Regions from separate parts of the Rossellomorea sp. RS05 genome, predicted to be linked through region 2. Evidence: riboswitches for the same ligand, from Rfam matches in the RefSeq annotation. Region 2 holds a riboswitch; the other holds the start of a gene.
What was found. A riboswitch is a leader RNA that binds a small molecule or an ion and turns the genes downstream of it on or off. The one in region 2 is predicted to bind S-adenosylmethionine.
Positions count from the first base shown of each region.

Region 1 (12,188 bases), 430 kb from region 2:
GAACCTATTATATCACCCTGGGAAGATTGTATGGCATTCGGGGTGATGTAGCGTTTGCCCAAGCTCTGCATGAGACGAACTTCTTCCGATTTACTGGACAAGTCAAAGCTTCTCAAAATAATTATGCCGGTATCGGGACGACTGGTCCAGGTGTGGATGGTGCTCAATTCAAGACAGCCGAAGAAGGAGTCCACGCCCACCTTCAGCATCTATTCGCTTATACGACCACCTCTCCATTGCCAGCGGGCATTCAACTAGTAGATCCACGTTTTAATCTGGTGAAAAGGGGGATCGCCCGAGATTGGATAGAGTTAAACGGAAAATGGGCCGTGCCCGGAGCCACTTACGGTCAAATGGTTTTGGCTCTGCATGAACGGAATTTGAGCGATTCCATTGCGTCGGCAAAGGCACAGACCTTGTTGATGGAAGATGCGATGAAACAGCTGACGATTAAATAAATGCACAAAAAAGACTGGGACAAACATGTACCAGTCATAGTAAAACCCGAACTACTTGCCTGAGATAAGGCAACGTTAGTTCGGGTTTTCTATTTGTTTCATGGCCATTTTATTGTTTAAGTGGTTGAATGAGAAGACTGCTGCGAGACCAAGGAGGCTCATGGACTACCCGCGGAAAGCGAAGCCTTGCGTGGCAATCATAATCCGTTTAAAGAACCTCTACCTGTACTTTTTAAGTTTTGTCTCAGCTTCGTTTAGAAGAATATTAATCGTCTTTCAACAAATGGTGGATCATTCTTTCATGATCATTGAAGAATTGTTGCATGATACGGTAATGTCCGACTTCTTCCAATTTCCTTTCCCTTACACCGTCTTCGCCAAGCTCGATGATGGTTGAGGAGGGATAGGCCATCAAAATAGGGGAGTGGGTGGCAATGATGAACTGCGATTTTTGATTGACGAGCTCATGGATCCTTGTCAGCATAGACATTTGTCGCAGTGGGGAAAGGGCAGCTTCCGGTTCATCCAGGATATAGACCCCGTGACCGCGGAAGCGATTCATGAATGTGGAGAAAAATGCTTCCCCATGGGACTGCTCATGAAGGGATTTGCCGCCATACGAATCAATGATCGGTGCGCCAAAAGGGTCTTCATCGAGTTTTGAAATCTGGGTGGCTACATTGTAAAAGCTTTCGGCACGTAGAAAATAGCCATCTGTGGGTTTTTTGGGACCACGGATGATACGGAGATATTGATCAAGGTCACTGTGTGAATCAAACGTTGAAAACTGAAGGTGGAGGGAGCCTCCCTCAGGGTTGAATCCAAGGGCCACAGCTATTGATTCGAGAAGGGTTGATTTCCCCATACCGTTTTCACCGACAATAAAGGTCACATCACGGTCCAGGTTGATTTCGTCGAGAGTACGGATGCTCGGGATATTAAATGGGTATCGGTCAAATGAGGGAACCTCTTCTCTTTTTAACATAATGCTTCTCAGATAGCTGAACGTATGCATAAAAACCTCCTTATAATAAAAATGGACATCATTTAAACATGATGCCCACTTGTTCTTATGAGGATGACGTCAGTTCCAGGATGATGGAAGTGAGGTCTTCGATGTCTGAATAGTAGGTTACAGAATGGGGATCAGTCTTCAGTAGAAACAGCTGCCCTTCCCTGTCGAATGAAATGGAGATCTCTTTGGGTTCTTCACTCATGAAGGTATGAGTGATTTCACTTTCATCGAACTCCTTCATCGTTTTTAAAAGTTTGACTACAACATCACGTGTCATAGATTTCCCCCCCTTTGATCACTAAAGGGATTGACTAAATACAGTCTCTTAGACCCAATGACTATCCTCAGTATAACAGAGATATCCACAAAAAGAAACGCATGTTCTCTTGCGTATAGGGTTGGCCTCTCGCACATATGATGGGATAAAGAAAGGGGGAGGGAATATGAATCAGTGGAGAATCAGGTCGGAGACACGGTCTCCTGACTATCCTGACGACATGCTCGCCATCATAAAACGCGGCCTGCCGCAGGGAAAAGGGAAGAAAAAAATCTTGATCATAGGGGCAGGACTCAGTGGCCTAGTGTCAGCATCATTATTGAAGAAGGCTGGACATGATGTCACACTTTTGGAAGGTAATAAACGGCTGGGAGGCAGGGTGTATACGAAACGTTCCCCTTTTTCTAAGGGGAACTACCTTGATATGGGAGCCATGAGGATTCCGGATAACCATCGATTGGTCATGGAGTACATCCGCATGTTCAACCTGCCGACCAATGCCTTTTTGAACACTACGCCATACGACAAGCTGTATGTGAATGGGGTCTATAAAACGGTTGAAGAGTATGAGAACAATCCGGATGTTTTAGAGTTTCCACTGAACGAATTCGAAAAAGGCAAGACGGCGGAACAGCTTTTCCTGGAAACGACCAAACCGTTCATCGAAGCTTATCAGAATGGAAGCAGGGAGGAGCGCAAACGCCTTATTGAGGAATTCTCGAATTACTCAATGGGCAGATTCCTGCGGGAAAGTCCCTACGGAAACCCCCTTTCTCTCAATGCCATCAGAATGATCAGCGTGCTCCTCGGGATAGAAGGATTCCCGGAGTTTTCATTTGCCGATATTCTCACCGACATCATTTATCCGATCTTCAGGAAAGAAACGAAATTCAATCAGATCACAGGAGGAAATGATCGTCTTCCATATGCCTTCAAGGAAGAATTGAAAGAAAACCTGCTCATGAATCAACAAGTTTACCGGATCGTGCAGGGGCCTGACGGCGTTGAAGTATATACACGCAACGGAGAACCTGGCGTCCACAGGGGGGATTTTGCCCTGGTGACCGTTCCTTTCACGGTTTTGCAGACGATTGACATTGAACCCTATCAGTCTATTTCCTTTAAGAAGTGGCAAGCCATAACGGAATTGACCAATGTCCCTGCGGTCAAGGTTGGTATAGAGTTTAAAACCAGGTTCTGGGAGGAAATGAAGATCGGCAATATCACCTCAGATCTTCCGTCCCGGTTCACGTATGTGCCGAGTAACGGGATCGGCAGTGGCCGGCCCGGAGTCCTTCTGGCGAGCTACAGTTGGGGTCAGAATGCCCTTCTATTGAATAGCATGTCTAAAGAAGATGTTCTTGCCAATGTTCTGAAAGATCTTGAAAAGTTTTATGGCCCCAGGGTCTACATGGAAATCAGCTCTTATGCAGTATACAATTGGAGTGTCAATCCATTTTCGGCGGGCTGCTTTACGTTATTCACCCCTGGGCAGGAAACGGATATTGCTGATTATATCCAGCAACCTGAGGGAAGACTTCATTTTGCAGGGGAGCATACCTCATCCTTCCACGGATGGATGGAAGGGGCTATTGAATCTGGAATCAGGGCTGCTTACGAGTTGAATGCAAGATAGCATACCCAAATCTATGAAAATAGGAGCTTATCCCACACCTTTTCCTCTATGAAGCATACTCTATCAAGTAAGGTATTTTAGTAGGAAAGGGGGAAAAATAAGTGGGAAATTACCAACACAACAGAAGAGTTTCGCCTGATCGTGATAGAGATCGTGATGAAGTCATCGTAAACCCTACTCAGCGCGTTGTGAATACCCGTACGAAAACGCGTACCGTCAAAAATATCCACCCGACTGAAATCATCAATGTCAACCGTACCATTATCCGTAATGAAAACTACTACCCTGTACGTACGAGGGAGGTCAACGAAACAGTGGTTGAAAACTACGACTGTGGAAGAGATGTCAATCGTCCTGACTGCAGAAGGGTAAGTCCTGGAAGCGGCTGGGTCCGTCCGGCAAATGATGATCGCGATCGATATGATGGCGGCGGCCATCGATGTGGGAACCGCAACCGCCGCTGTGGCTGCAGGTGGTTCTAGTATAAAAGCATCCTTCGGGGTGCTTTTTTTATTTGCTGGGAATTATCCCTTCTATTATTCATCAATGGAGCATAGATTGAACTAGTAAAACTAAAAAATGGGAGATCTTATGATGCCGAATTTTCCTAGAAATCGAAACAATTTAGTTCCACTCGTTGCCGTCTCATTGAAAGCAATCATAAGGGTCGTCATAATTGGAATCGTCGTGATGTATGCCTCTATCTGGCTTATTTCCACCATGGCCATCAAACTTAAGGTCGATAGCCTCCTGTACTCCTCTGTCTCGGAAATGGTTCCGAAACAGACCTTCCTTATGCTCCTTTCACAGGAGATGACGGGACTGAGGATAGCCAATGAAGATCAGCTCAATCATGATTTCGATTGGCTTGAAAGTGTCACGAATGTATCCCTATTGGATCCCAGGAGTTTATTCGGAAGGGAAATACCAGGAATTGAAAATTATCATACACATATAGCGGTAGCTGGTAAAGGGACAGATATTACAAATCTACCGTACGAATCACCAGCCCCAACCGATGAGCAGCTGACCAATCAGGAAGTTGATCAGGATCAGATTGATCAGGCGAATGACTCGAAGGACGACGGTGTCAAGGAAGTGGACAAGAAGTCAGTGTTCATCTATCACTCCCACAGCTGGGAAGCATTCAGCCCACTCATAAAGAATAATCAATCGAGCGACCCGGCCAGCACGAACGAAAAAGTCAACGTCATCGCAGTCGGAGCCAAGCTGAAACAGGAATTGGAATCAAGAGGGATCGGGACCATCCAAGACAAAACTGATGTAAACCAGGCACTGAAAGAAAAGAGTTGGAGCTATTACGAATCCTATAAATTATCAAGAGGGCTCGTCCAGGAAGCCATCGCCCAAGACGAAGATCTAAATTATATCATTGATGTACACCGCGACTCACAACCGAAGAAAGTAACCACTAAAACCATTAACGGAAAAGCATACGCCCGCCTATTCTTTATCGTCGGGAAGGAAAATAAGAATTATGAAAAGAACTTGAAAATTGCCAGGGACCTACACGCCAAGCTTGAAAAAGAGTATCCGGGTATCAGTAGGGGGGTATTCGTCAAAACAAAAGCAGAAGGGAATGGAGTTTATAATCAGGATCTGACGGAAAGGGCTTTGCTACTCGAATTCGGCGGGGTTGAAAATAACCTGGTGGAACTGTACAATTCTACAGAAGCTTTTGCAGAAATCTTTGCAGAATATTATCATAAAGATGCAGTCGAAGTAAACAATTGAACGGGCCTTAATGGCTCGTTCTTTTTTTGTGTAAAAAAAGAATTGAAGAAAGCGTAAACAAGGAATATAATGGCGTAATATTCAAAAAAAGAGGAAGTGTGTCGAGGATGAAGCAAAGGATCGCTGTCGAAGCCATCACAGAAAGCTTGAAAAAAGATAAGCGGGTGAAAAGTATATTTTTGAAGGGATCGATGGGGAGGGGAGAGGAAGATGAGTTCTCCGATGTGGATCTTTATTGCCTTGTCGAGGAAGTGGATCTGGAGTCTTTCGTCCAGGACCGGATTCGACATTTGGAAGCCTATGGGAAGCTCCTGTTCCATGATGACTTGTTCATCATCGCACCACAGATCATCGCGGTTTATGAGGATCTGCTTCATGTCGATCTCTTCACGGTGACGAAAAAGACATTCAAGCAAAAAGATTATTTCAAGGTCATCCATGATCCAGAGTGCAGGATGAGTCCATTTGAAGAAGGTCAAAACCTCCTATTATCCGATGCCGAATTTCACGACTTTGCTGTTGACACAGGCTGGTTCCTATTTCAATACTACAAGGCCATGCGCAGGGGAAACGATCTATGGGCTGCAGAAATGTTACAGCACGTAATGAGGAATTTCTCCAGTGTCCTTTTGCAACGATATAATCCTGATAGGGCGCAGCTTGGCTTTAAGACGCTCGAAGCTAGTCTTCCGGAGGAACATGTCGGGAAAGTGAAGAAAATCATGGGGCTTATAGGTCCGTTCACACATCAACAGGCAGCCTATGAGATTCTGTTGTTGATTGAGGCTGAGAGAAACTGGATCAGGTCTGTATGGCTAGATGAACCTGGAAACCGACTATTGGATACCATGCTCGGTACATTGGGTGCCATAAGAAAGTAGAAAGTCTGATACATAATCCCTTCTTCCATGTAAATCCTAAAGGCAGGAGGGATGTTCTTGAAGTATGTGTCAGCATTTCTATTAAAACTGGTCGTCACATTCCTGATCCTCTACACGGTTTTGGCAGGGGTCACAGGTCTATCGATGGGTTCCATCATTGCGTTGACTGGTGTGCTCGTTCTGATCGGTTATTTACTTGGTGATTTGTATCTCCTGCCAAGGACCACGAATGGTTGGGCGGTGCTTGCAGATTTTGGTTTGAGCTCGATCATGGTGTATTTTCTCAGTTCGGCCTTGGTGGCTGGTTCTCAAACCTTTCTTGTAAGATCTTTTGTGGCAGCAGTGGCTGTAAGCTCATTTGAGTGGTTTTTTCACCATCATCTTAGGAAAAATGTTTTTTTGCCTGATTCCTCTGCACCCGTTTACCGGCAGGATTATCAAACTGAGGCATCAGAAGAGTTTCAACCCGACCTCGATCGGGACGAAAGGTAAAAGGACGGTATGCCCCCATACCGTCCTTTTGCATGTTTCAACTTGAGTCGCCTTGATTGAATGTCTTTGAGAACTGTTTTACTACAGCATGGACCTCATTTGTTTTTTCATCTTTTAATAATGGCGTGATCCTGGGGAGGAAAGAGAGTGCGTCTTCTTCTGAGAAGGTTCCTTCTTGTTGCTTTTTGAAGTTCTCCATTAGAATTAGTTTTGCCTCTTCTTCCTTGCCATCTTGAACGCGTTGTAAAATGAAAGATAAAAATTTTTCTTGCCCTTGTGAATCCATTACACTTCCTCCTTGAGTTCATGATTTAATATCCCTTTTTTATTTTACCAGATGGACGCCTGTGAGGAGAGGAAATGAAATTATCAGTTGTAAATTGGCTGATTTCGACTATAATTAGTACCAGGTATTAAAACTAGATGATGGGGTGATCTCATGTATTCATTTCTTGCAAATCTGGCAAAATTGATTTTTGGAAAAGTGGAAATTCGAAATACCCATCTCCTTCCTGAAGAGGGAGGTTATATTGTGACATGTTCACACAAAACATGGCTTGATGTCGTCGCCCTTGGCTTCAGTATGCCCGGACCCGTACACTTTATGGCAAAGAAGGAACTATTCGACCGGAGAATCCCCGCCTTTATTTTACATAAGATTCACGCCTTTCCTGTGAACCGTGAGAACCCTTCTCCTTCAAGTATCAAAAAGCCTGTTAAACTACTTCGGGGAGGGGCAATCGTAGGAGTCTTCCCTGGAGGTACCCGTTCAGATGAGGATGTCGAAGCGAAACGTGGAGCCATTACGATAGCAAACCTCTCCCGGGTGCCAATTGTACCGGCAGCCTATCACGGGCCGACATCGTTTAAAGAATTATTGCGTAACCGTCATAAAGTCGTTATCGTCATCGGTCAACCATACACCGTACGTGCAAAGGACAAGGAACAAATGACAGCAGAGACAAAGGTGTTATCAGGGAAAATCAATGACTTGATCAAAGAAGCCCAAAAAATAAGCTGAAAGCTGTCTGTACAGATTTGACAATAAATCTGTACAGACAGCTTTTTATTTGGAAAAGGATTCATACCATATTTTCATTTGATTAGGTATGAATCCTATTCCATGGCAGAAACTAACCAAAGAATGAAGCAGGGAGGGGATCTTATGAGGCGGTTGAATAATGCAGGTGAACAAGGGAATCTTGCGTACGTCAGCATATTCGGTACCACTCAGATTCATTTGAGGAACCCCATGATTGTTGCGCTCTGGTCCATGGCCTTCCCAGGATTCGGTCATCTTCTGCTTTCAAAATACCTCAGAGGTTTCGCCCTGGTGATATGGGAGATCTATATCAACCAGACCATTCACTTGAATACAGCCATGGTTTACACGTTCATGGGTGATATCGACGCAGCAAAAAGCGTTCTCGATATCCAGTTCATGCATTTATACATTCCGGTGTACTTGTTTGCCATATGGGATAGCCACAGAACCGCCGTCGACCTGAATAAAGTCTATTTAAGCCATAAAGGAAAAAAGTCGACCATCAACAGGAGGCTCGTCATTCGACCGCTTGAAATCAACTATCTTGATAAGAGATGCCCTGTTTCAGCTTTTTTTTGGTCCATGGCCGTACCGAGTGTTGGACATTTTTATAATCACCGGATCATATCGGGGCTTTTCACGCTTGTGACCACTGTTATTTATGTCTGTAATTCCCATCTATTGGAAGGGATTCATTATCTTATCTTGGGAAGATTGGAAACCTCTGTGAACGTACTCGATAAACAATGGTTATTGTACATGCCATCCTTTTACTTTTTCACTATTTATGACGCGTATGTGGGGGTCGTAGAGAATAACAAACTTTTTGACAGGGAACAGTCCGCCCTTTTAAAAGAGTATTACCAAAAAGGATCCTTGTTGATTGGCAAAGGATGGAGGGTTAGATAGTGCAAATCATCGCATCGTTCAATCATTCTTCCTACATCGAAATGGCCATCGTCAAGCTTGAAGAGAAGGGGCTGGATGATCTATATGCCATTCCACTTGAAAGCAGGCAGAGAGAAACAAGGCTCTTTGACTCCATCCATTATTCAGATGGTCATTCCCTTCTCAATAAAGGCATGTTCCTTGCCGTGATCTTTTCGGTTATTGCCACAAGTCGTGGGTTTACTTTGGAATGGGGGCCGATCTATTGGGGGTTGATCGGGGCAGGGAGCGGATTGGTCCTTGGTTTCCTCATCGACCTGTTCTTGGTGAAGATCAAAGAGAGGAATCAGATTTTGGAAGATCATCATCAACCATCTGAAATCATCCTCATTATCAACTGTCGGTCAAAGGATGAAGAATGGGTGACCAGGACGCTATGGGAACATCATGCATTGGGGATTGCCGCGGTCGGAAATGAGTGAAAGACGCACCAAACGATAAAAAACCATTCAATGCCTCATCATTGAATGGTCCAATCTTGCTTTATGTGGAAGACATCGTCGGTCTAAACGGTTACTTTGGTGCAATTGATCCAATGGATGGAGCCCGACTCGGTATGGGGATGGCATTCTTTTTTTAAGCTTCTAAACTCTTCTTCCAATTCTTCGAGGGTCAATTCGAACAGCTGTCTTTCTCCTTTTTTGTACACTTTGTGCACGATCAACTTATTGATCAATTCATTTCTTCTTTGCGTGGTTTCCATCATACTCACTCCTCATGAATGGTTGGGAAGAGGATATAAAAATCCCTCTTCAGGATAAGAAGAAGGATTGCCCGGACTCTTCGACTCATCTTTCAAGCACCTGCTTGTGGAATTAGCACAGTATTCCGAATTGGAACCTGTTGCTGAGGCTTCACAGGGCCATTCCCTCTGCCTCTCTTGATAAGCGTTATATAAAATATAGTATAAACCAAGTATACCAAGTTGTCAACTTGGTTTAATGTGCGATTTCAGACACACAAAATGAAGTGAATCACTCGTATTACCCGGTCAATCATGGTACCGTATGTAATAGAATGAATAAAGCGGTTTGGAGTGAAAGAGATGAAGACAGTGGCAGTTGTGGGTGGAGGTATCACCGGCCTTACGACACTATACTACTTTCAGGAATACTTGAAAGGTGAGGACGTAAGACTGATATTGATTGAGGGAGAAGATATGCTTGGAGGTAAAATCCAGTCGATCGCTTCGGATCCCTTCATCATGGAAGTTGGTGCCGATTCAATTGTGTCAAGACATCCGGGTGTCCTCGAGCTTGTCGGGGAATTAGGGCTCATGGATGAACTTGTGTATAACGAAACGGGTACATCGTTCATCTACACGCACGACAAACTACATAAGATTCCAACAGATTCAGTGTTTGGGATTCCCATGACGAGAAATTCCCTGATGGAGAGTACGCTTATTTCCGACGAAGGAAAAAGGGCTGCACTACTGGATTATGAAACGGTGAATGACACGTTCACAAAGGAAGATTCCATCGGGGATTTCCTGGAGTTTTTCTTAGGAAAAGAGCTCGTACAAAACCAGATTGCACCTGTGCTATCTGGAGTATATTCAGGGGACTTATATACACTGAGCATGTCTTCCACACTGCCATACTTATTGGATTATAAGAATACTTATGGCAGTATCATGAAGGGGCTATGGATCAACCGTGAAAAACATCTGGGGAAATCCAACAAAAAATTTGTTTCGTTTAAAACCGGATTATCAGCCATCATCAATCGGCTGGATGAATGCACGCCTCACGTAGAAAAGTACAAGGGGATCGGCCTCAAGACCCTGAAGAAATCCGGTCGTGTGTATTCATTGGAACTCACCAATGGTGAAACCATATCAGCGGATGCAACCGTCCTAGCCATTCCACACAATCGTGCAAGGGGAGTCCTCAACCACCCGGAACTGAATCAAGGCTTTTCCCTTCTTAAAACTAAATCGTTAAAAAGCATTTACCTTGGATTCGCCCTTCCTGATACCGTATTGCCTGCAGATGGTACAGGGTTCATCGTTGCAAAAGATCAAGATGGAGTGAAAAGCGACGCGTGCACGTGGACAAGTAGAAAGTGGAAACACACGTCTGTGGATAGTCAACTCCTCGTCAGGCTTTTCTATAAGGATTCCAATCCCCACTGGGAAGAAATTAAACATCTCACCGAGGTAGAGTTGGTTCACACTGCTCTTAAGGATATAGAAGCGACGATGGGACTCAAAGAGGTACAGCCCATTCAAAAAGAAGTAACAGACTGGTCCGGCCTGATGCCCAATTACAACCTGGAACATGCACAATCAGTAAGACAATTGGAAACAAGCCTTGCTGTTGAATTCCCTGGGATCATGCTAGCGGGTGCTTCCTATTACGGTGTGGGCATTGGTGCCTGCATTCAAAACGGAAAAAAGACAGCAGAGCAGCTGTCTTCACGACTTCTTTGAACGATGTGAGGCCATGCTCCTGAAAAGCAGGGAGGCCAGGCCGATCACCAATAGTAGCACCATGCTCAGATAGAATCCGTATCTGCTCTCCTTCAATGTGAACGTTCCGCTGATGGCCAACACCAAGATTCCCAGTGCAACGAGGCTCACTCCGTTCCTCATGACGTCCCTGTCAAGAAGTTTGAAGGAAGAAAGCAGAATGAATGCCCAATTACAAAGCAACAGGATGCCGGCGGCAGTGATGAATGCTTCAAAAATGATTCCTGGCAAAAGATGAGAAGCAATGATGGCACTCGTCATACCGGCAACGGATAGTAATAGGGATGGAAGAGGGATATCCCTTTTCCATCTTTTTTTGAAGATTGCAGGGGCTTCACCTTCATCCGCCATAGACCGTAGGAGTCGGGTGACGCTGAATAACGCTGCAGCCAATGCGGAAAAACCGGCTAACAGAATGACGCCGTTAAAACATGATGCGACAATCGGAACATTCCCCCGGTTCAGGACAGATATGAAGGGGCTCTCCTCACTGGAAAAGTGGGTAGGTGCCTGTAGATTCAATGTGATCCAGAGTGCCATTACATACAATGAGCCAAGGCAAATGATCAATGCCCTTCCGCTTTTTAAAATATCTTTGGTTTCCGAGAGCCTCGACGCCATCAGACCGATGACTTCGATGCCTGCAAAGGAGTAGAATGCAAAAATCAGGGAAGTTCTTACCTCACTGAAGCCTTCACTTAAAGGGATTGAACCATTCTCAGGGAGGTGGATTCTGCCCCCCAGTAACCAGGCAGCCCCTATGAATAAAAAGATCACAAGTGCTGAAAGCTTGATGATGGAAAAAAAGTCTTCTGCTACATCGAATCCCCTTGCGCCGAGCAATACGACCGAAATGGATAGCACCGCAAAGATAAGGGTGAAAACCCATAGCGGAATGGAAGGGAACCAGTACCTGGACAAAATCCCAAGGGCGGTCAACTGCCCTCCCATGATCAAGATCGTAGAAATCCAATAAATCCAGCCGCACAGGAAGGCAGCCCAACTTCCATATGCTTTTCCAGCGTAAGTACAGAAAGATCCTTCACAAGGATCGGCCATGGTCATCGTGGCAAGTCGCTTGTACACAATCCAAGTTGCAAATGCTGCGATTAGGAAAGCAGGGATGATGAAGCCCCCCGACGATTTAAGCGCTATGCCTGTACCCAGGAAATACCCGGTCCCTACCGTACCCCCAGCACCGATCAAGG
Region 1 is NZ_JBDKWY010000001.1:713,329-725,516, forward strand. It holds gene ABJ225_RS03655 (N-acetylmuramoyl-L-alanine amidase) at 1-458, shown strand, start outside; gene ABJ225_RS03660 (AAA family ATPase) at 724-1,473, opposite strand; gene ABJ225_RS03665 (hypothetical protein) at 1,529-1,750, opposite strand; gene ABJ225_RS03670 (flavin monoamine oxidase family protein) at 1,917-3,386, shown strand; gene ABJ225_RS03675 (spore coat protein) at 3,488-3,868, shown strand; gene spoIIP (stage II sporulation protein P) at 4,035-5,141, shown strand; gene ABJ225_RS03685 (nucleotidyltransferase domain-containing protein) at 5,249-6,022, shown strand; gene ABJ225_RS03690 (DUF2512 family protein) at 6,089-6,514, shown strand; gene ABJ225_RS03695 (hypothetical protein) at 6,552-6,800, opposite strand; gene ABJ225_RS03700 (lysophospholipid acyltransferase family protein) at 6,954-7,535, shown strand; gene ABJ225_RS03705 (hypothetical protein) at 7,680-8,468, shown strand; gene ABJ225_RS03710 (hypothetical protein) at 8,468-8,929, shown strand; gene fbpA (Fur-regulated basic protein FbpA) at 9,013-9,210, opposite strand; SAM riboswitch class I at 9,293-9,397, opposite strand; gene hemG (protoporphyrinogen oxidase) at 9,553-10,941, shown strand; gene ABJ225_RS03725 (amino acid permease) at 10,927-12,188, opposite strand, start outside.
Region 1: it holds a riboswitch for S-adenosylmethionine, as region 2 does, so the genes downstream of both, fbpA (Fur-regulated basic protein FbpA) here and ABJ225_RS01505 (2,3-diketo-5-methylthiopentyl-1-phosphate enolase) in region 2, are expected to answer to the same signal.

Region 2 (12,188 bases):
GTATTCAAAAAAGCTCAGGCTGTAAATCACGACAATGATCATAGTGAATACAAAAACTCCCGGGATGGATAGATAGCCCGAAAGCTGTTTTTCCAGACCGAAGATACCGCCAATGACCGACGTGAAGATTTCTCCATAAATAATAATGATATAGAGAAGATACATGCCTGAAGCAAACGTCTTCATCATGACCGCCATGGGAATCTCATAATGGGTGACATCGGGGATCAGGCTAAGCGTCAGATGACTGGAGATGAGGATGACCGTCAACAGGACACCTCCAAGGTATCCGCCATATTTGATCATATTTCGGTCCTTTAATTCACCGGCGATCGGAACGAGGACCGCTTGGGCCATGGCAAGGTTGAAAGCCACATAGGCAAAGGGTGAAAGCACCGTCTTCCACCCCAGACCGTCATCTCCCTTTGAGAGCACCATGCCGAGATCAGGCTGGTGTGTGAAGGAGACATAAAGCAGATACAAATTGAAAAAGATCATCAGGGGCACCACGATGGTATTGACTGCAAATAGTCCCCTGGTCCCCACAAGCATGGTCAGGAACCCTAGACCAAGCGTAAGAACAATACCGAATTGCCTCGATTGACCCAGTTGTTCTTCAAAGACTGCTCCCGCCCCTGCCACCATCACCGCTGAAACCCCGATCAGCATGAGCATCATCAACAGATTCATCCCTTTTGAGAACCACTTGCCGAACACATATTCATTGAACTGCTCATAAGATCTCGCTTTGATATCATGGCTGATCACGAGGATTTTCGTACCGAGCATAATGAACAGCCACCCGCTTACCAGGATGCCCACTAATCCATAAACCCCGAATCTCGTAAAAAATTCAACAATTTCCCTTCCAGTTGCGAATCCGGCACCGATGACCGTCCCCACGTATACGGCGGCGATTTGAAAAGCGCCCGATAATCGTTTCATTCCATCACCTCGTACTTCTACTCTTATAACTGTATGTACAGGCCCCCCGAATCAGAAGTACAGATTACACCCGTTTGTTATGTCTATTTAGAAATAGTGTAAAACGAACATATTCCTATGGGCTTTTTTATGCCTTTGTCATTATAATAAATATAAGTCTTGTGTCCCTTTCCAACATATGAGGGATCACATAAATGAAAACCATACAGAAAAGAGGAATCCACTTGAATTTTTTTACCCGTTTTAGCCTGAGGAATGCAGTAGCGGTCTTTATCATTTCATTCCTTCTCATTCTCGGGGGGTTGTTTTCGTTCCAGAAACTTAAACTGGATCTGCTCCCGAATATCGAGTTTCCTCAGCTTTCAGTTGAAATCGTTTACCCTGGGGCTTCCCCCGACGATCTTGACGATAAAGTGACATCGGATCTCGAGGAGAAATTCAAAGGTGTTGAAGGAGTAAAACAAGTATCAAGCTCCACCTACGAAACGATTTCTGTCATCAACCTTGAATTCCCTTTCAATACAGACATGGATGAAGTGGAAAGGAAAGTGGACTCCCTCATCTCTGACAGCGACCTTCCGGATGAAGTGACCACCGATATCAGCCGTACCTCATTCGGAGCGCTTCCAATCTTCAATATCTCACTATTTGCAAAGGACAATGCTGATTTACAGTCCCTGTTGCAAGATGACGTCATTCCTGAATTGAAGAAAATCGAGGGAGTCAATTCCGTTTCTGTCGGTGGACTGAAGGAAGAACTTCTTCAAATTACCATCGATAAAGATAAAGCAGCTGAAAATGGACTCAGCTTGACGGATATCAAAGACCAGATCAATGAAAAGGACCTTTCTTTCCCCGCTGGGAATCTCGATGGGGATAACATTCAGGTCCCTGTAAGGGTGCAAGAGAAAGTCGATACCATCAACCAGTTGAAAGAGATTGTCCTAACATCGAAGGTCAATCCACAGGCTCCACCAACATCCCTTGGTGATATTGCCAAAATTGAAGAGGTGACCGACCGTCCTGAAATCACCCGTTATAATATGGAAGATTCATTCTCCATGGCCATCACGAAAAAGCAGGACGCCAACACCGTGGAAGTAGCTGATCAGGTTCTTGACGTAATGAAAGATTACCAGGATGACTTTAGTTATGCCATCGGATTCGATTCGGCAGACGGAATCAAAAAATCCGTTGAGACCCTGGTGAAAGAAGGTCTTCTCGGCGCCGTATTCGCCTCTCTGGCCGTTCTTCTGTTCTTACGGAATATCCGTGCGACAATCATCGCCATCATCTCGATTCCCTTGTCGCTGCTCGTGTCTTCTATTTTCCTGGCTCAGCTCGATATCTCACTCAATATCATGACCCTCGGGGGCATGGCCGTGGCAGTGGGACGCGTAGTGGATGACAGTATCGTCGTCATTGAGAATATATTCAGGCGCGTCAGGAAATCAGGTGAAGAGATCAACGATAAAATCATTGAGGACTCGACAAAAGAAATCCTGAAAGCCATCACGTCGTCAACGTTGACGACAGTGGTCGTATTCCTTCCGCTTGGATTCGTCGGCGGAGTGACGGGAGAGTTCTTCCTTCCGTTCGCATTGACCATTGTATTCTCTCTGCTCACATCCCTGCTTGTTGCCATCACCATCGTTCCGATCTTGTCCAAATTCTCATTCAAGAAAGTTCCGCCAGAGGAAAAGGAAGGGAGACTACAACGATGGTATGCACGGGCAATTGAGTGGTCGCTGAACCATAAAACCGTCATTATCGCCCTATCCCTTGTCACCCTTCTCGGGTCTTTTGCACTTGCCGGTAGGCTGGGCTTCACCTTCATTCCAAATGAAGAGCAAAAGCAGCTCGTGGCAAGTGTCCAACTCCCTTCATCCACTTCACTTGAAAGGACCAATGACGTGTCCATGAAGCTGGAAGAATTCTTCGACGGGGAAAAAGAAATCAAAGAAGTGACGGCAGGTATAGGTAGCCGTGATTTCCAAACTGGATTGAAACGGAAAAACCAGGCCAATTACTTCCTTACCCTCGATGAAGATACGAATGTAAATGCTTATCTAGAAGACTTGCAAAAGAATATGGAAGACATTGTATACAAAGATGAACCAGATGCAAAACTCGGCGTCCAGGAGCAGCAGACTGGTGGGCCTCCAAGCAACAACAACGTGGACATCGACCTCTTCTCCAATAATCTTGATTCCCTTCAATCTGCTGCGAAGGAAGTAGAAGCGTACATGAAGGATCAAGATCAATTGAAATATGTGAACAATAACTTCTCTGAAAAACAAAAGCAGATCATCATCGATATCGATCCTGAGAAGGCCGCAAAAGCGGGCGTGTCCGGATTCCAAGTGCTCGGGACCGTGACGGACCAGACAGAACCCGTATCTGTCGGGACTTTGCCACTGGACGGGACGGATCGAAAAGTACAATTAAGCTATGAGGATCAAACATCCTCCAAAGAAGAACTTGAAGATATCACCCTATTCACTGCGAAGGGGCCTGTCCCACTTACAGATATCGCGAAAATTGATGAAGTCGAAGGCTACACGTCCATCCAGAAGCTAGAAGGAAAGATCTATGCGCGTGTCAGCGCACAGATCTCAAGTGATGATATCCGTACCGTGTCACAAGAAACAGTGGATGGTGTGAAGAAGCTCGATCTTCCTGATGATGTGTCATTCGAAGGTGGAGGCGGAAGCGACGAAACGGTACAGACGTTCCAGGATCTCGGTCTCGCCATGCTGATCGCCATCGGTCTCGTCTACATCACCATGCTAATCACATTCGGGAAAGCAAGGATTCCATTCATCATCCTGTCATCCCTGATCTTTGTGCCGATCGGATCTCTGCTCGGACTGTCGGTCGCCAATGAACCACTCAGCGTATCGGTCATGATCGGCCTGCTCATGCTGATCGGGATCGTGACCACCAACGCCATCGTCCTCGTTGACCGCATAGGGCAAAACAGGGAACAAAAAGGAATGACCATCAGGGATTCCCTGATCGAAGGGGGCAAAACGAGGCTCCGTCCGATCCTCATGACGGCCTTTGCGACGATTACGGCCCTTCTACCCCTGGCGTTCACAACATCATCGGGTACGCTCATCTCCAAGGGGCTCGCCATCACCGTGATCGGCGGATTGACGTCGTCAACCCTTTTGACGCTCATCCTTCTACCGGTCCTGTATGAAGTCTTCTTCTACAAAACAGTAAAGAAAGAATTGAAAAAATAAGTATGACAAAGAGGCAGGCGCCTATTGCGCCTGCCTCTTTTCCTTTGCCCTTATAACGATTGATCATCCACTTCATTAAGCCATTTCCGGATCGGAGCGATCACCTTCTCAACAGTGCCTTCCACAAAAGGAGAGTCGAGCTGGACCGCCTCAAGCAGCTCCAGGAAGGACTTGCTCCCACCTAGCTTACAGAGATCCAAATAAGATGCCCACGCACTCTCACGATTTTCATTCATCTTTTTGAAGAATTGGAAGGCACAGATCTGAGCGAGGGTATAATCGATATAGTAGAACGGAGAGTTGTAAATATGCGACTGCCTCTGCCAGAAGCCACCATCCTCGAGGTATCCGAAGCCGTCATAATCACGGTGGGGCAAATACTTCCGTTCGAGGCTCCTCCACATCTGCTTCCTCTCATCTGGAGAAGCATCCGGATTCTCATAGACGAAATGCTGGAATTCATCCACGGCCACTCCATAAGGAAGGAACATCAACGCTTCACTTAAATGGGTGAACTTATATTTCTCTGTATCTTCTTTGAAGAAGTACTCCATCCACGGCCATGTGAAGAATTCCATGCTCATGGAGTGGATCTCACTCGCTTCATAGGTAGCCCAGTGGTATTCAGGGATATCGTAGCCCCTGCTTTTATATACCTGGAAGGCATGCCCTGCCTCATGGGTCAAAACGTCGATATCAGCAGACGTCCCGTTGAAATTGGAAAAGATGAAAGGGGACTCGTATTCAGCGATGTAGGTGCAATACCCACCTCCTGCTTTTCCCTTTTTCGCTTCAAGGTCCAATAGGTTGCGGTCGAGCATGAACGAAATGAATTCAGCCGTCTCCGTGGAAAGTTCCTCATACATCCGTTTCCCGTTAGCGATGATCCATTGGGGATCCCCTTTTGGATCAGCATTGCCCGAAGAGAATTTAAAGCCTTCATCATAAAATGTAAGATGTTGAAGACCGATACGATCTGCCTGCCTATCCTTCAGCTCGACACAAAGGGGCACGATGAATTCTTCTACTTGACGTCTGAAGATCTCCACCATTTCCGGTGTATAATCCGTCCTTGTCATCCGGTGATAGCCTAGTTCGACGAAGTTATCAAAACCGAGGGTCACGGCGATTTCATGTCGCACCTTCACCAGATCATCAAAAATCCGGTCCAGTTCACTTCTGTTCTCTTCAAAGAAAGAGGTTGTAGCTGTTGCCGCCTGCTTCCTCGTTTCCCGGTTTGGAGATTGGCTGAATGGCCCCATCTGGGCAAGCGTCCTCTCCTCCCCTTCAAAAGGAATCTTGGCCGAAGCCATCAGCTTTGTATATTCTGAGGATAGCTTATTCTCCTTTTGGAGGAGTGGGATGATCTCAGGTGAGAAGGTTCTGATTTCACTTTCTGCCAGTGAAAAAAGTTGGTTGCCCCATTTCTCCTCCAATTCTCTGCGATACGGGGACTCAAGCAGTACATGATAGAATTCTGTAACCAGACCGTGCATCTCAGGGGACAGTTCATCCATATAGTCTTGTTCCGCTTTATAAAAGCTATCGTTCGTATCGATGGAATGACGGATATACACGAGGTTCTCCATCGTATCGACTTCCATGCGGATCCTATTAATCTTCTCTATAGCTTCAACCTGCTGGGACATGCTTTCACCTTTTTTCAGTTGATTCAAGGCTTCATAGAATCGTTCTTTTATCTCATCGAGTTCCGGTCTGGCGTATGTATACTCTTCAAATTTTTTCATTGTGACCTCCATTTTGTATAGAATCTATCAGGGCTCTCTAGTACTTCGCCAATGATTGTGCATTTCCTTCCCTACCTCTACTTTTTACCATGAAAAAAAGCCTGCTTTTGCAGGCATTCAGTAGGAAAGATCTTTAATCGACAACCCCAATTTCTTGAGGAGTCCAATCGCTTCCTCTTTTTCATCCGGAGTAAGGGTGGACATCAGTTCATGGATCCTGTTCTCATGATCGGGGAAGATACGGTCGATCATTACCCTGCCATCTTCCGAGATTTGAGCGTATGTGACCCTACGATCATTCGGACAGGCTACGCGATTGAGAAGGCCCTTCTTTTCAAGCTTGTCCACGACATAAGTGATGCTCCCGGACGCAAGAAGGATCTTTCCTCCAATCTGTTGGAGGGGCTGATCTCCTTTATGATAAAGGAGTTCCAGGACGGCAAATTCCGTAGGATTCAATCCATTTTCCTGGATGTGTTTATTTATTTCCTCATTGATGGCTTTGAAGGCCCTCGATAGAACAATGAATAGCTTAAGGGATTGCTTGGATTCACTCATAGTTTTCATTCCTTTAAATATCTCGGTTTCAAACTATTATACAAATCTGCCGTGTTTTTGTCAAAGGAACTGACATTGTTTTTTCCAATACTTAGGGTCTAACGGAAAAAGGACGCCCTATTATGGACGTCCCTTAAGGTAGTAGTCGATGTGATGCGTGTTTTCACGGAGTGATTTTTCTGGAGGATTTCTCAGATGTCATGTTACGATGCGGGTCTTTTGAGCAAATGTCTACTATAGTATTCCATTTCGGCCTCGCTTCGATCCAGGGAAGCCTTATCATACTCATTCAAGAGGCGATCAAGTTCCTGACTGCACGCCAAGGTCTCTCTTGCACCAAGACCGTGCGTTTCCCCAAGAGCGATCATTTCCGATCGCTTTTGATTGATCTTCAGCAATAACCACTTTCTTTTCAGCATTTGGTTCATCCATCTAACCCCTTTTGATAGCTTGCTTTATTTGAGCATTATCTCAGGGTTTACCAGAAAAGTAAATAGAACCGCAAAACAAGACAAAACAATCAGTTATAGCCGAAAATTCGACATTGACTGCCATATTAAAACCCGTTCCTATCAAGAAGGGAACGGGTTTTAGTATGGGTGACCATCAGTAGATCGGCACCCATCCTTCTTTCGTAACGAAGATTCTCACAGCCACTACTTTTTTGTCATCTGATAGTGTGAAATAATGGCGGATGTTCTCCGGTACGGATATAAGGTCCCCAGGATTCAGGTGGACTTCGAAGAAATCACCATCGCTTCCCTGGATGATGAATACCCCATGACCACTGACGATGAAGCGGACCTCGTCATCCGTATGGTGATGTTCCTGCTGGAAATTCTTCAACAGTTCCTCAAGGTTCGGTGTACTGTCTGATAATGAGATGATATCCCACGCTTCATATCCCCGTCTGGCTGAAATATCTTCAATTTCATCCTTGAACGTTGTGAGGATCCTTTCTTTTTCCACGTCAGCCAAATCGAATTTTTCTTGAAGATCGCCGCTCAATTTCCCGATGTCCCAATGTTCATAAATGACGCCTTGCTCCTCCAGATACTGTATCACTTCTTCTTGATTTTCGATGACTTTATTGCTTCCTTGGACCTTGATTGTTGTCATGATTTTTCCTCCTTTTATGATTGAAGTTGAACGGTGGATTTTAGTGATAAGAGAGAAAGCTGATATTGAAATAGGAACTCAGATGCTTCGAGAAGCTTTTTTGCTTCAAAACCGCTCCGTCCCCAAACCGTGATCCCATGATTCCGGATCAGCACGGCGCCGGCGTCTTCATTAACATGATGGGAGAAGGCGCTCGCAAGGGTCGGAATATCCGCGTAATTCGGGATGATGGGAATGATGAGTTCATCATCTTGTCCCCATTTTCCAAACGCTTTTATCAATTCTTGATTTTTGAAGGTGATCTCTCCCTGATCCCCATAAAGCTCACTGACCACATTATTGGCTACGGTATGCACGTGGAGGGAACAGACTGCCTGGGTCCCTTTGAAAATATGCGTGTGGAGGAGGGTTTCTGCTGAGGGCTTGAGTTTCGTTTCCTCCAGAGGATTCCCGTCCAGGTCAACGAGTAGGAAATCCTCTACCGTCCTTTTCCTCTTATCCTTTCCGCTGGCGGTTACCAGGAAGGCACCAGTGGCCGATCCGGCCTTGATGGCCAAGTTGCCTGAAGTGCCCATGAACCAGTCACGGTCTGCGAGTTCCCCCTTGATGGTGGACAGCTCTTCCCACTCTCTTTGGTAACTCATGCCCTCACCCCTTCCTTCAATGCCTCTATACAGTCATGGAATGTTTCAAATGGGATATGGGGAATCCCCAATTCATTGCAAGTGTCAGCAAGATAATCCCTCGCAAGCACCTTGTCAGCCACCTTGGCCATCTCCAAGTCTGTTACAGAGTCACCGATGGCAATCACTTCTGCACCATCCGGTATGGAAAGGGAGCGGAGGACGGACGGTTTGCAGCATCCGCATCCTCCATTCCCGCATTGCCCATCACAGCCATAGGGCCAGTTGATGGAAATGAAGGGACCGGTGAAATCCGCTTCATTGCAGTAGATTCCTGCAAATGGGCCATATCCGTCCAGGAGTGGGCGGACAAAGAAATCGATCCCTCCACTCACGATATATAACGGGATTCCTTCCTCTTTCGCAAATTGAACAAAGTCCCAGAACCCTTCCCGGATGACTGCCGTATGTAAAAGATAGTCCACGAGCTCATCTTTTTGTTGGGAAGGCAGAAGTGCGAACATATCCCCTACCCCTTTCTCGATCGACATCGTCCGGTCAAGTATGGCATCTTTGAGTCCTTCCCATTCCGGAGGGGCAAATTGCTTCATGAGGGAGATGATATTATCTGTTTTCGTAATCGTTCCATCAAAATCACACAAGATGATCCGTTCCGTCATCAGCCCTTCCCTCCCTTGCTCCACAAGCTTAGAGCGACTCTAAGCTCTTCTCCCTGGACTTCTTCAAAGGGAATTCCCGCTTTCACCGCTTCAATTGCCTGTCGGAAGGCGAGCCCTCCGCTTACAGCACCTCCCGGATGTCCGTGGACGCCGCCGCCGGCATTGATCACACACTCCTCACCAAAATCCTCCACAAGATGTGGTACCAGTCCTGGATGGATACCTGCCGATGGGACAGGGAATGTCTTTTTGAACGGTGAAGGCTCATCCGTCAGCTCTCTACTGATGGCGAGTACTTGATCTTTCTCCAGTGCCACACTTCCATAAGGGGAAGGGAACAAGGAAAAATCCGCTCCCGTCATCCGTAAAAATTTCCCTAGCCATAAGGAGTAGGCGACTCCATGATGGGGAGCCTGGGCAACAGCTCCTGCAAAGGCGGGATGGGCCATGAGCGGAAGTCCGATGTTTTCATCTTCCCTGAGTTCTTGAAGTACATCGAGAGAATAAGAAAATACGTTGAATAGCAAGGCATCCGCCCCAAGATCCCGTGCTCTTCTTGCCTTATCGCGAAGCTCAGACGTCCGTCCGGTCAGGTTCACCGCATAGAGCGTCCTCTTACCTGTCTCCTGCTGCACCTCATCAAGGATCCTCCTGCCGTTTTTCACCCGCTCTTCAAAAGGCGTCAGGTGGTTATCAAAAAGGATTTCATCATCCTTCACCAGGTCAACACCTCCGCGAGCCTGGGCACGCAGCTGATCTTCCATGTAAGCGAGATCCCTTCCGATCACTCCCTTGAAAATGCTCATGAGGAGGGGGCGATCCTTGACGCCTGCAAGTTCCCTGATCCCCTCGATACCGTACCGTGGTCCCGGATAGTGACGGTTGAGATCGTCACTGAATTCAAGATTGATAAGCTTTACCTGACCATCCAGGGAGAGTTTCCCGAAGACCGTTGTCAGTATCGCAGGGAGATCATTTGAATAATTGCCACCGGGGTAAGCGATCGAAATTTCTCCCACCCCTTCACCGGCCTCTTCATTGATGGAAACGACCCTTCCCTTGAATTTCAGCAGTTGCTCTTGTTCGAGTTGGGGAAGGTCTGTCCAAGAGCCCACTGTCAAGCCCAAGGCGATGCCTTCTGCCTTTTTTTCGAAAGACCCTTTTGCCCCTGGCAATCTATATGTTGCAATCACTTCACTCATGTTCTGCCTACCTCCTTATACAATCAAAAAAGCCCCTTCCGATAAGAAGAGGCTTTCAATCCATCACTCTATCTTATCTCCCAGCGTCTGCTGCAAGAATTAGCACCGTGCTCGTAATGAGTCGGTTGCCGGGCTTCATCGGGCCAGTCCCTCCGCCTGCTCTTGATAAGAATCTATTCATTTGGTTTCCAGTAGGATTATTGCATCGATCGGGAGTCCTGTCAATCCCTATTATCGAACAAATGTAAATTTTCAATCCTTTCCACTGCTTCCTGAAGCCTTTCCTCACTGGTAAGGAGACCTACCCGGACATACCCTTCCCCGTGATCCCCGAAGCCGATGCCAGGCGCCACGGCTACATGGGCCTTTTCAAGGAGTAGGTTCGAGAAATCCATCGACGTGAAGCCTTCCGGCACTTTGAGCCAAGCGAAAAATGAGCCTGCCGGTGCATCCACATCCCAACCGATGGATCTCAATCCACCGATGAGGGCATTCCTTCTGCTTTCATAGGTCTCAAGCTGGGCCTGGACGCACTCCTGCGATCCGAGGAGCGCCGTCACCGCTGCTTCCTGAATGGCGCCAAAGAGGCTCACATACATATGATCCTGCATGAGATTGATGGCTTCTATCACACTCTCGTTCCCGACGGCAAATCCTACTCGCCACCCCGCCATATTATACGTTTTGGAGAGAGTATAGATTTCAATGCCGACATCCTTAGCTCCATCTGTTTCAAGGAAGCTATTGGGACGCTTGCCTTCAAATCCGATCGCCCCATAAGCAAAATCGTGTACCACGCAGATATCATGGCTACTTGCCAATTTTACCGTTTCCTCAAAAAAGGCTGGTGTGGCTACTGCTCCCGTCGGGTTATTCGGATAATTCAGGAACATAAGCTTGGAACCGTCGAGTTCGGCTTCACTAAACCGGCTGTAATCGGGGAGAAAATCATTTTCCTCAAGTAGCGGCATCAGCTTCATCTCCGCTTCTGCAAGTGCCACCCCTGATAGATAATCAGGATACCCAGGGTCCGGAACCAGCACGGATTCACCCGGATTCACCAGGCACTGCGGAATCTCCACGAGACCCGCCTTCCCCCCGAAGAGGATAGCTACTTCTTTGTCAGGATCCAGTTCCACCCCGTATTCCCTTTTATAGAAAAGCGCTACCGCCTCTTTGAAAGAGGCCATCCCCCTGAAAGGTGAATAGCGATGATTCAATGGGTTTTCGGCCGAAGCCTTCAAACTATCTACAATATGTTCAGGTGTGGGCCTATCAGGGTTACCCTGCCCAAGGTTAATGACATCGTGTCCTTCATTAATGACACGCTGAACGTTGGCTGTCAATTCAGCGAAAAATTGCTTTGGCAGCGAATCGAGGCGATCCGCATATGGGAATGTTTTCATCTCTTCACCTTCTGAATGTTCAAATATTCTTCACTTTCAAATTCTAGCTACAAATGATATAACGGAAAATAACGAATGTAAAGTAAAATCTTACAATTCCCAATGAAAGGTGCTGATCATATGAAGATCGGGCTCGCGCAAATGGACATCCGGTTTGGAGATCCAAAATCCAACTACGCACAAGCAGAAAGATGGTTTCAACAAGCAGAAAGCGAACAATGCGATATCCTTGTCTTCCCTGAGCTTTGGACAACAGGATATGACCTTAAGAGGATAGAGGGAATCGCTGATGAAAACAGTGAAAAGACCATTGCCTTCCTATCCCGTTTTGCAAAACAGTATGGGATAAACGTGATAGGGGGATCCGTTGCAAATAAAACGGAGTCGGGAATCGATAATCGCTTGATCGTGATCGATTCCAAAGGAAACTTCGTCAAAGGGTATTCAAAGCTTCACCTGTTCAAACTGATGGACGAACATCACTACCTCCTGCCGGGAAAAGAGGACGGTCTATTCACGCTTTCCGGCGAGCAGATGGCCGGCCTCATCTGCTATGACATCCGTTTCCCTGAATGGGTGCGTAAGCATGTTCTCTCCGGAGCAAAGATCCTGTTCGTCAGTGCAGAATGGCCTGAACAGCGGATCGACCACTGGAAAGT
Region 2 is NZ_JBDKWY010000001.1:278,730-290,917, reverse strand. It holds gene ABJ225_RS01545 (YkvI family membrane protein) at 1-945, opposite strand, end outside; gene ABJ225_RS01540 (efflux RND transporter permease subunit) at 1,170-4,193, shown strand; gene ABJ225_RS01535 (M3 family oligoendopeptidase) at 4,244-5,941, opposite strand; gene ABJ225_RS01530 (MarR family winged helix-turn-helix transcriptional regulator) at 6,059-6,508, opposite strand; gene ABJ225_RS01525 (aspartyl-phosphate phosphatase Spo0E family protein) at 6,703-6,927, opposite strand; gene ABJ225_RS01520 (1,2-dihydroxy-3-keto-5-methylthiopentene dioxygenase) at 7,106-7,618, opposite strand; gene ABJ225_RS01515 (methylthioribulose 1-phosphate dehydratase) at 7,633-8,262, opposite strand; gene ABJ225_RS01510 (2-hydroxy-3-keto-5-methylthiopentenyl-1-phosphate phosphatase) at 8,259-8,921, opposite strand; gene ABJ225_RS01505 (2,3-diketo-5-methylthiopentyl-1-phosphate enolase) at 8,921-10,123, opposite strand; SAM riboswitch class I at 10,194-10,295, opposite strand; gene ABJ225_RS01500 (pyridoxal phosphate-dependent aminotransferase) at 10,345-11,529, opposite strand; gene ABJ225_RS01495 (carbon-nitrogen family hydrolase) at 11,632-12,188, shown strand, end outside.